DNA from 3 places in the Streptomyces sp. NPDC053426 genome. Region 1 is predicted to be linked to each of the others. Evidence: predicted binding sites of a transcription regulator. Region 1 holds the regulator's gene; each other region holds the start of a gene.
What was found. The regulator HrcA, encoded in region 1, represses chaperone genes, less so after heat shock. The targets are predictions, from matches to a motif close to TTNGCACTCNGNNNNNCNGAGTGCNAA.
Positions count from the first base shown of each region.

Region 2: the regulator HrcA is predicted to act here: its motif matches at 1,739-1,765, upstream of groES (co-chaperone GroES).
Region 3: the regulator HrcA is predicted to act here: its motif matches at 1,717-1,743, upstream of groL (chaperonin GroEL).

Region 1 covers NZ_JBVJKE010000021.1:21,484-24,756, reverse strand. Annotated here, with positions in the region: gene ACZ62B_RS32745 (MBL fold metallo-hydrolase) at 1-608, opposite strand, end outside; gene hrcA (heat-inducible transcriptional repressor HrcA) at 779-1,795, shown strand; gene dnaJ (molecular chaperone DnaJ) at 1,795-2,931, shown strand; gene ACZ62B_RS32730 (nitronate monooxygenase) at 3,171-3,273, shown strand, end outside.
Region 2 covers NZ_JBVJKE010000004.1:422,940-426,212, forward strand. Annotated here, with positions in the region: gene ACZ62B_RS11475 (polysaccharide deacetylase family protein) at 1-760, shown strand, start outside; gene ACZ62B_RS11480 (polysaccharide deacetylase family protein) at 757-1,608, shown strand; gene groES (co-chaperone GroES) at 1,913-2,221, shown strand; gene groL (chaperonin GroEL) at 2,373-3,273, shown strand, end outside.
Region 3 covers NZ_JBVJKE010000033.1:15,968-19,240, reverse strand. Annotated here, with positions in the region: gene thrC (threonine synthase) at 1-590, shown strand, start outside; gene ACZ62B_RS37420 (ubiquitin-like small modifier protein 1) at 672-947, shown strand; gene ACZ62B_RS37415 (cold-shock protein) at 1,378-1,581, shown strand; gene groL (chaperonin GroEL) at 1,907-3,273, shown strand, end outside.

The DNA.
Region 1 (3,273 bases):
AGCGCGGCCGGCCAGTGCGACGGCACGGCGTCGGGGCCGGCCTGCGGTTCGCCCGACTCCTCGACCAGGTCGCCGCAGAAGACCACCTCCGGGTCGCCGGGGACGAGGACCACGAGGTCGTGGGCGGTGTGCCCGGGGCCCACGTTCGCCAGCAGCACCTGCCGGCCGCCGGCCGGGCCGAGGTCGAGCGTCCACTCGCCGGACACCGCGTGCCGCGGCGGGACCAGCGCGTCCACGGCCTCCTCCGCCACCCGCGCGTCCAGCCCCCACCGCACCGCGTCCGCGCGCAGTTCCTCACGCCCGCGCCCCGTCAGTACGGTGTCCATGCCCACCGCGCCGAACACCTCCGTGCCCGCGAACGCCCCCGCCCCGAGGACGTGGTCGAAGTGGGGGTGGGTGAGCGCGAGATGCGTCACACGGCGGCCGGTGAGCGCCTGCGCCTCCGCCCGCAACCGCGCGCCCTCGCCCAGCCCGGAACCCGCGTCGACGAGCAGCACGCCCTCCGCGCCCACGACGAGCCCCGCCGTGCAGTCCCACCCCGGCAGCCGGCACCGCCCCACCCCGGCGGCCACTTGCTCCCATCCCGACTCTTCCCAAGTCACGGTCATGACGGGACGCTATCGGTGACGACGCCGTCCGGCGCGACGGCGCGGGGACCGGCCTTGCCCGGTGCGTACCCCCCGGCCGTACACTGGGCGGGGAAGTCTGGCACTCGCGTGCGAAGAGTGCCAGGCGGACAGGGAAGGTACCGCGCGGAAGGCTTCTGGAGGTGTGCGCGATGCTCAGTGAACGCAGGCTCCAGGTGCTGCGCGCCATCGTCCAGGACTACGTGGGCACCGAGGAGCCCGTCGGCTCCAAGGCCCTCACCGAGCGGCACAACCTCGGCGTCTCCCCGGCCACCGTGCGCAACGACATGGCGGCCCTGGAGGACGAGGGCTTCATCGCCCAGCCGCACACCAGCGCCGGGCGCATCCCCACCGACAAGGGCTACCGGCTGTTCGTCGACAAGCTGGCCGGCGTCAAGCCCATGAGCCCGCCCGAGCGGCGGGCCATCCAGAACTTCCTCGAGGGCGCCGTCGACCTCGACGACGTGGTGGCCAGGACCGTACGGCTGCTCGCGCAGCTCACCCGGCAGGTCGCCGTCGTGCAGTACCCGTCGCTGACCCGTTCCACGGTGCGGCACGTGGAGCTGCTGTCCCTCGCCCCCGCGCGGCTGATGCTGGTGCTGATCACGGACACCGGGCGGGTCGAGCAGCGCATGGTCGACTGCCCGGCGCCGTTCGGCGAGTCGTCGCTGGCGGACCTGCGGGCGCGGCTCAACAGCCGGGTCGCGGGCCGCCGGTTCAGCGATGTGCCGAGCCTGGTCGAGGACCTCTCCGAGGCCTTCGAGGCGGACGACCGCGGTACGGTCTCGACGGTGCTCTCCACCCTCCTGGAGACGCTCGTCGAGGAGAACGAGGAGCGGCTGATGATCGGCGGCACCGCCAATCTCACCCGCTTCGGACATGACTTCCCTCTCGTGATCCGGCCCGTCCTGGAGGCGCTGGAGGAGCAGGTCGTGCTCCTCAAGTTGCTCGGCGAGGCGAAGGATCCGGGCGTGACCGTCCGTATCGGTCATGAGAACGCCCACGAGGGACTCAACTCCACGTCCGTCGTGTCGGTCGGCTACGGTTCGGGCGGCGAGGCGGTTGCCAAGCTCGGCGTGGTCGGACCGACCCGCATGGACTACCCCGGAACGATGGGAGCGGTACGCGCAGTGGCACGGTACGTCGGACAGATCCTGGCGGAGTCGTAGTGGCCACGGACTACTACGCCGTACTCGGCGTGCGCCGCGACGCGTCGCAGGAGGAGATCAAGAAGGCCTTCCGGCGGCTCGCCCGCGAGCTGCATCCGGACGTCAATCCTGATCCCAAGACGCAGGAGCGGTTCAAGGAGATCAACGCCGCCTACGAGGTGCTGTCGGACCCGCAGAAGAAGCAGGTCTACGACCTCGGCGGCGACCCCCTCTCGCAGGCCGGCGGCGGTGGCGCGGGCGGCTTCGGGGCCGGTGGCTTCGGCAACTTCTCCGACATCATGGACGCGTTCTTCGGTACGGCGTCGCAGCGCGGGCCGCGCTCGCGCACCCGCCGGGGCCAGGACGCGATGATCCGCATCGACGTCGAGCTGGACGAGGCCGCGTTCGGCACGACCAAGGACATCCAGGTCGACACGGCCGTCGTCTGCACGACGTGCAGCGGCGAGGGCGCGGCTCCGGGCACCACGGCCCAGACCTGTGACATGTGCCGCGGCCGCGGTGAGGTCTCGCAGGTCACGCGGTCCTTCCTGGGCCAGGTCATGACGTCCCGTCCCTGCCCGCAGTGCCAGGGCTTCGGCACGGTCGTTCCCACTCCGTGCCCGGAGTGCGCGGGCGACGGCCGCATCCGCTCCCGGCGCACCCTCACGGTGAAGATCCCGGCCGGTGTCGACAACGGCACCCGGATCCAGCTGGCCGGCGAGGGTGAGGTCGGGCCCGGCGGCGGTCCCGCCGGTGACCTGTACGTGGAGATCCACGAGCTCCCGCACACCACCTTCCAGCGGCGCGGCGACGACCTGCACTGCACGGTCACCATCCCGATGACGGCGGCGGCCCTCGGCACCAAGGTGCCGCTGGAGACGCTGGACGGCATGGAGGAGGTCGACATCCGGCCCGGCACCCAGTCCGGCCAGTCGATCCCGCTCCACGGCCGGGGCGTCACCCACCTGCGCGGCGGCGGCCGGGGCGACCTGATCGTCCACGTCGAGGTCCAGACCCCGACCAAGCTCGACCCCGAACAGGAACGCCTGCTCCGCGAACTGGCCAAGCTGCGGGGCGAGGAACGGCCCACGGGGCAGTTCCAGCCGGGGCAGCAGGGGTTGTTCTCGCGGTTGAAGGACGCGTTCAACGGGCGTTGACCGGTTGGTGCCGGGTGTGGTTGGTGTTTGCTGCCGGGGGTCCGGGGGTCGTCCCCCGGGCGGGCACGGTCAGTCGGGGCGGCAGGGGTTGTTCTCGCGGTTGAAGGATGCCTTCAACGGGCGTTGAGGCACGTGTTCGGCGGGTGCTGACGTCCTCTGCGCCGCCCTGTCGAAAAGTGGCTTATGCCAAGGGGAAGGGCAGATTCGGTGTTGGTCGGGGGACGTGACAACATGCCGTCATGTCCTCCGTACTGACCGATATCTGCCCGCACCCGATCGTGCAGGCACCCATGGCGGGCGGTGTCGCCGTGCCGCAGCTCGCCGCGGCCGTGTCCGAGGCGG
Region 2 (3,273 bases), on a different contig from region 1:
CGCGCTCGACGCCTACGCCACCCGACTGCGCGCGGCGCACACCGCGCGGGTCGCCGCCGCGAAGCGCTGGGGACTGAAGAAGGTGCCCCTGACCGCCCCGCCGCCCCCGGCGGAGAAACCGAGGATCACCACCCGCGACGGCTTCGAGGTCGACGGCCACCGCCGCCTGGAACTCCCCCCGGTCTTCACCACCGTCCCCACCGACGAGAAGATCCTCTTCCTCACCATCGACGACGGCGCCGAGAAGGACCCGGCGTTCCTGCGGATGATGAGCGAGCTGAAGATCCCGTACAGCGCCTTCCTCAGCGACTACCTCGTCAAGGAGGACTACGGCTACTTCAAGGAGATGCAGGACCGGGACGTCGCCCTGCACAACCACACCCTCCACCACCCCTACCTGCCGGCCCTGTCCTACGTCCGCCAGAAGCGCGAGATCTGCGGCATGCAGAAGGTCATCGAGGAGCGCTACGGCGAGCGCCCCGTCCTCTTCCGCCCGCCCTACGGCAACTACGACAAGGCCACCCTGCGCGCCGCGAAGGCCTGCGGGATCACCCACGTCCCCCTCTGGAACGAGGAGGTCTTCGTCGACCACTGGGAGTACCGCGAGTGGGACCGCGACCTGCACCCCGGCGACATCGTCCTCACCCACTTCCGGGGCCGCGAGGACTGGGAAGGCACGATGCCGGACATGATCCGCCGCTTCCTGGACAAGGTCACGGCGGAGGGGTACGCGGTGGCCCGCCTGGAGGACTACCTGTGAGGCTCCGTCTCCTGGCGGGCGCCGCCGCCCTGCTGGCCGTGATCGCCGGATGCGGTCCGTCGGGCGGGACGGGGGAGGGCGCGGGGGACGGAGCGGGCCGGTCCCCGGGAGCAGGGGCGGGACGGCCCCCCGGAGCCGGTCCGGCACCGGAGGCCGGCGCCCTCCCGTCCGTCGTCGACCGCATCCCCACCCGCGACGAGGTCGTCTTCCTCACCTACGACGACGGCGCCGAACGCGACCCCCGCTTCATCGACCTGGTGCGCGAGCGCCGGCTCCCCGTCAGCCTGTTCCTCACGGACACGGTGGCCGGCCCCGGATACGCGCACTTCGCCCGCCTGCGCTCGGTCGGCGCGAGCCTGCAGAACCACACCCTCGACCATCCCGCCCTGCGCGGTCTGCCGTACGCGGGGCAGCGCGCCGAGATCTGCGGCCAGCAGCGCAAACTCAAGTCCCGCTTCGGCGTCCGCCCCCGCCTCTTCCGCCCGCCCTACGGCACGTACGACACCACCACCCTGCGAGCCGCCGCCGACTGCGGCATCGAGACGGTGGTCCTGTGGCGGGCCACCCTGGAACCCGACGGCCACCTGACGTACACCGAGGGCCCCCGCCACCTGACCCCCGGCGACATCATCGCCGTACCGTCGGGCGAGGCCCCGTCGTTGTCGTTGACGGAACGGACGACACGGCTGCTGGGGGAGCTGGAGGAGCAAGGGCTGAAGGTGGGCCGTCTGGAGGACTACGCAGGCCGAATCGGCCCGTCGCCGGCCCCTGACGTGCGCCGCTCACCTCTCAGTCCGTCGCCGGTCCCTGGCGAGCGCCGCTCACCTCTCAGCCCGTCCGGCGTTTGAGGACGAGGCCCGTTCAGGGCCGAAGCGGGGGCCTGGGGGCGGCAGCCCCCAGGGGACGGTCACCACACCACCGGCAAGCTGCCCGCAAGGGTGATTGCAACGCCCCCACCCCACGACGCGCCGCAGGCAATTGGCACTCCGCTTGACCGAGTGCTAACCGCAGTCATAGTCTCAGCTCTGGCACTCCCCCCAGGAGAGTGCCAACACACGCGACGGGCAGGTCCGGCACCCGCGACGACGGATCCACCTGGTCGCCACCTCAGACAGTTAACCCCGTGAGATCTCCGAAGGGGGAGGTCGGATCGTGACGACCGCCAGCTCCAAGGTTGCCATCAAGCCGCTCGAGGACCGCATCGTGGTCCAGCCGCTCGACGCCGAGCAGACCACGGCTTCGGGCCTGGTCATTCCGGACACCGCCAAGGAGAAGCCCCAGGAGGGCGTCGTCCTGGCCATCGGTCCGGGCCGCATCGAGGACGGCAAGCGCGTCGAGCTCGACGTGAAGGTCGGCGACGTCGTTCTGTACAGCAAGTACGGCGGCACCGAGGTCAAGTACAACGGCGAGGAGTACCTCGTCCTCTCGGCCCGCGACGTCCTCGCGATCGTCGAGAAGTAAGGGGAACCCGGGGCTGACCCCCCGGACAACCCGACCTCGAAGCAAGCACTTTTGCTCGAACACCGCGCCCCTGGCCCCAGCATCCGACAAGGAGCCGGGTGACCGGGGGCGCAGTGATCTCACCTAGATTTCCGAGAGGGCTCCCGCTGCCATGGCGAAGATCCTGAAGTTCGACGAGGACGCCCGTCGCGCCCTCGAGCGCGGCGTCAACAAGCTTGCCGACACGGTGAAGGTGACGATCGGTCCGAAGGGCCGCAACGTCGTCATCGACAAGAAGTTCGGCGCCCCCACCATCACCAACGACGGTGTCACGATCGCCCGCGAGGTCGAGATCGAGGACCCGTACGAGAACCTCGGCGCGCAGCTGGTGAAGGAGGTGGCGACCAAGACCAACGACATCGCGGGTGACGGTACGACCACCGCCACCGTGCTGGCCCAGGCGCTGGTCCGTGAGGGTCTGAAGAACGTCGCCGCCGGTGCCTCCCCCGCGCTGCTGAAGAGGGGCATCGACGCCGCCGTCGCCGCGGTCTCCGAGGACCTGCTCGCCTCGGCCCGCCCGATCGACGAGAAGTCCGACATCGCCGCCGTCGCCGCGCTGTCCGCCCAGGACCAGCAGGTCGGCGAGCTCATCGCCGAGGCGATGGACAAGGTCGGCAAGGACGGTGTCATCACCGTCGAGGAGTCCAACACCTTCGGTCTGGAGCTGGACTTCACCGAGGGCATGGCCTTCGACAAGGGCTACCTGTCGCCGTACTTCGTCACGGACCAGGAGCGCATGGAGGCCGTCCTCGACGACCCGTACATCCTGATCACCCAGGGCAAGATCGCCTCCATCGCGGAGCTGCTGCCGCTGCTGGAGAAGGTCATCCAGGCCAACGCCTCCAAGCCGCTGCTGATCATCGCCGAGGACGTCGAGGGCGAGGCCCTGTCGACCCTGGTCGTCAACAAGATCCGCGGCACCTTCAACGCGGTCGCCGTCAAGGCCCCCGGCTTCGGTGACCGTCGCAAGGCGATGCTGCAGGACATGGCCGTCCTCACCGGCGCCACGGTCG
Region 3 (3,273 bases), on a different contig from region 1:
GGTCCAAGACCCTCGCGTACGAGATCTGCGAGCAGCTCGGCTGGCGGCTCCCGGACCAGATCGTGGTCCCGATCGCCTCCGGCTCCCAGCTCACGAAGATCGACAAGGGGCTGCAGGAGCTGATCAAGCTCGGGCTGGTCGAGGACAAGCCGTACAAGATCTTCGGCGCGCAGGCCGAGGGGTGCTCGCCGGTGTCCACCGCGTACAAGGCGGGGCACGACGTCGTACGTCCGCAGAAGCCGGACACGATAGCCAAGTCGCTGGCGATCGGGAACCCGGCGGACGGGCCGTACGTGCTGGACATCGCCCGTCGGACGGGCGGGGCGGTGGAGGACGTGAACGACGAGCAGATCGTGGACGCGATCAAGCTGCTGGCGCGTACCGAGGGGATCTTCGCGGAGACCGCCGGTGGTGTGACCGTGGGGGTCACCAAGAAGCTTCTTGAGAGCGGTGCCCTCGACCCGTCTTTGACCACCGTGGTGCTCAACACGGGTGATGGTCTGAAGACGTTGGACGCGGTGGCGGGGACGGGGCTTACGGCGACGATCCGTCCGAGCCTCGAGTCGTTCCGTGAAGCCGGGCTTGTCTGAGTCGTTCGTCTGCGGACCGTCTGTGGCTGGTCGCGCAGTTCCCCGCGCCCCCAGGGTGCTGTCCCTTCCGGAGGTTTTGTCGTGAGCGTGACTGTCCGTATCCCCACCATCCTGCGTACCTACACCGGTGGGCAGGCCGAAGTGAGCGCCGAGGGGGCCACCCTCGGGGAGGTCATCTCGGACCTGGAGAAGAACCACACCGGGATCGCCGCCCGGGTGCTGGACGATCAGGGCAAGTTGCGGCGGTTCGTGAACGTCTACGTCAATGATGACGACGTGCGGTTCGAGCAGGGGCTCGAGACGGCCACCCCGGACGGGGCCGGCGTGTCGATCATTCCGGCGGTGGCCGGCGGCTGATCATTACCTTCGGTAATGACGGTTACCGAGCGTTTGGGACTTTGCCCCCTCCGTGAGAGATGCGGAGGGGGCAATTCCATGGGGTTGAGCGCGGTAGAGTTGGGGAACGCGCTCCCGATCCACTGATCGGAAACACTGAATTCCTGCCGCAGACCCGACTGGATGTAGCCAAAGTGCGGGCACCTTTCGCGGCATTTGTGACCTTTGCGCAGCCCGACTTGCCCTGGAATGAGGCGAATTCTCGCCACATTCCGGACCGGCGTCGTCCAGATTTCTCGTCCGATTGACCTGTTGCAGACGGCAGTTGGACAGATACATTCAGCCGCGGTCGACGCGTTCCGGCGCACGCCCCCAACCGTTGGGGGGTGAGGTCTGACCCGGATCCGCGAAGTGTGGATCTGTGCAAGGGCCAGTAATAGGGGAGTTAGGCATGGCTCAGGGCACCGTCAAGTGGTTCAACGCGGAGAAGGGGTACGGCTTCATCGCGGTCGACGGTGGTGCGGATGTTTTCGTCCACTACAGCGCGATCCAGATGGACGGCTACCGCACCCTCGAAGAAGGCCAGCGGGTCGAGTTCGAGATCTCGCAGGGTCAGAAGGGCCCACAGGCCGACATGGTTCGTCTCAGCGCCTGAACGCGCTACCAGTCGCAAGCATCTTCTGCCGACGAAGGGCCCGCACCTCCCGGGGTGCGGGCCCTTCGCCGTGCCCACGCGCGGCCGAGCGGCGTTCGCGTGCGGCTGAGCGACCCCGTGTACTCCCCATGGGCGCTTGCACTCGCATGGGTCGAGTGCTAATCATTGGCGTTAGCACTCTGAAGGTGAGAGTGACAACGAAGGACCGGGTCGGTGAGGCCCGCGGGCCGTGTGGGGCAAGGAACCACGGGGCCGGCGAGCCGTCCGTCGCGGGCGCGGGCGCGGTCCGAAGGAATCACCCCCAGTCCTGGAGGGACCACTTCACATGGCCAAGATCATCGCGTTCGACGAGGAGGCGCGGCGCGGCCTCGAGCGCGGCATGAACCAGCTCGCGGACGCCGTCAAGGTGACGCTCGGCCCCAAGGGCCGCAACGTCGTCCTCGAGAAGAAGTGGGGCGCCCCCACGATCACCAACGATGGTGTGTCCATCGCCAAGGAGATCGAGCTCGAGGACCCGTACGAGAAGATCGGCGCCGAGCTGGTCAAGGAAGTCGCCAAGAAGACGGACGACGTCGCCGGTGACGGTACGACCACCGCGACCGTTCTCGCCCAGGCCCTGGTCCGTGAGGGCCTGCGCAACGTGGCCGCCGGCGCCAACCCGATGGCCCTGAAGCGCGGTATCGAGAAGGCCGTCGAGGCCGTCTCCGGTGCCCTGCTGGAGCAGGCGAAGGACGTCGAGACCAAGGAGCAGATCGCCTCCACGGCCTCCATCTCCGCCGCCGACACCCAGATCGGCGAGCTGATCGCCGAGGCCATGGACAAGGTCGGCAAGGAAGGCGTCATCACCGTCGAGGAGTCCCAGACCTTCGGTCTGGAGCTGGAGCTCACCGAGGGTATGCGCTTCGACAAGGGCTACATCTCGGCGTACTTCGCCACCGACATGGAGCGTATGGAGGCCGTCCTCGACGACCCGTACATCCTGATCGCGAACTCCAAGGTCTCCAACGTCAAGGACCTGCTCCCGCTCCTGGAGAAGGTCATGCAGTCGGGCAAGCCGCTGCTGATCATCGCCGAGGACGTCGAGGGCGAGGCCCTGTCGACCCTGGTCGTCAACAAGATCCGCGGCACCTTCAAGTCCGTCGCCGTCAAGGCCCCGGGCTTCGGCGACCGCCGCAAGGCCATGCTCGGTGACATCGCCATCCTCACGGGCGGCGAGGTCATCTCCGAGGAGGTCGGCCTCAAGCTGGAGAACGCGACGCTCGACCTGCTGGGCAAGGCCCGCAAGGTCGTCATCACCAAGGACGAGACCACCATCGTCGACGGTGCCGGCTCGGCCGACCAGGTCCAGGGCCGCGTGAACCAGATCCGCGCCGAGATCGAGAACAGCGACTCGGACTACGACCGCGAGAAGCTGCAGGAGCGCCTGGCGAAGCTCGCCGGCGGTGTCGCGGTCATCAAGGCCGGTGCCGCCACCGAGGTGGAGCTCAAGGAGCGCAAGCACCGCATCGAGGACGCCGTGCGCAACGCCAAGGCGGCCGTCGAGGAGGGCATCGTCGCCGGTGGTGGCGTGGCCCTGCTCCAGGCCTCCCAGGTCTTCGAGAAGCTGGAGCTCGACGGTGACGAGGCGACCGGCGCCAACGCCGTGAAGCTCGCGCTGGAGGCCCCGCTGAAGCAGATCGCCGTCAACGGTGG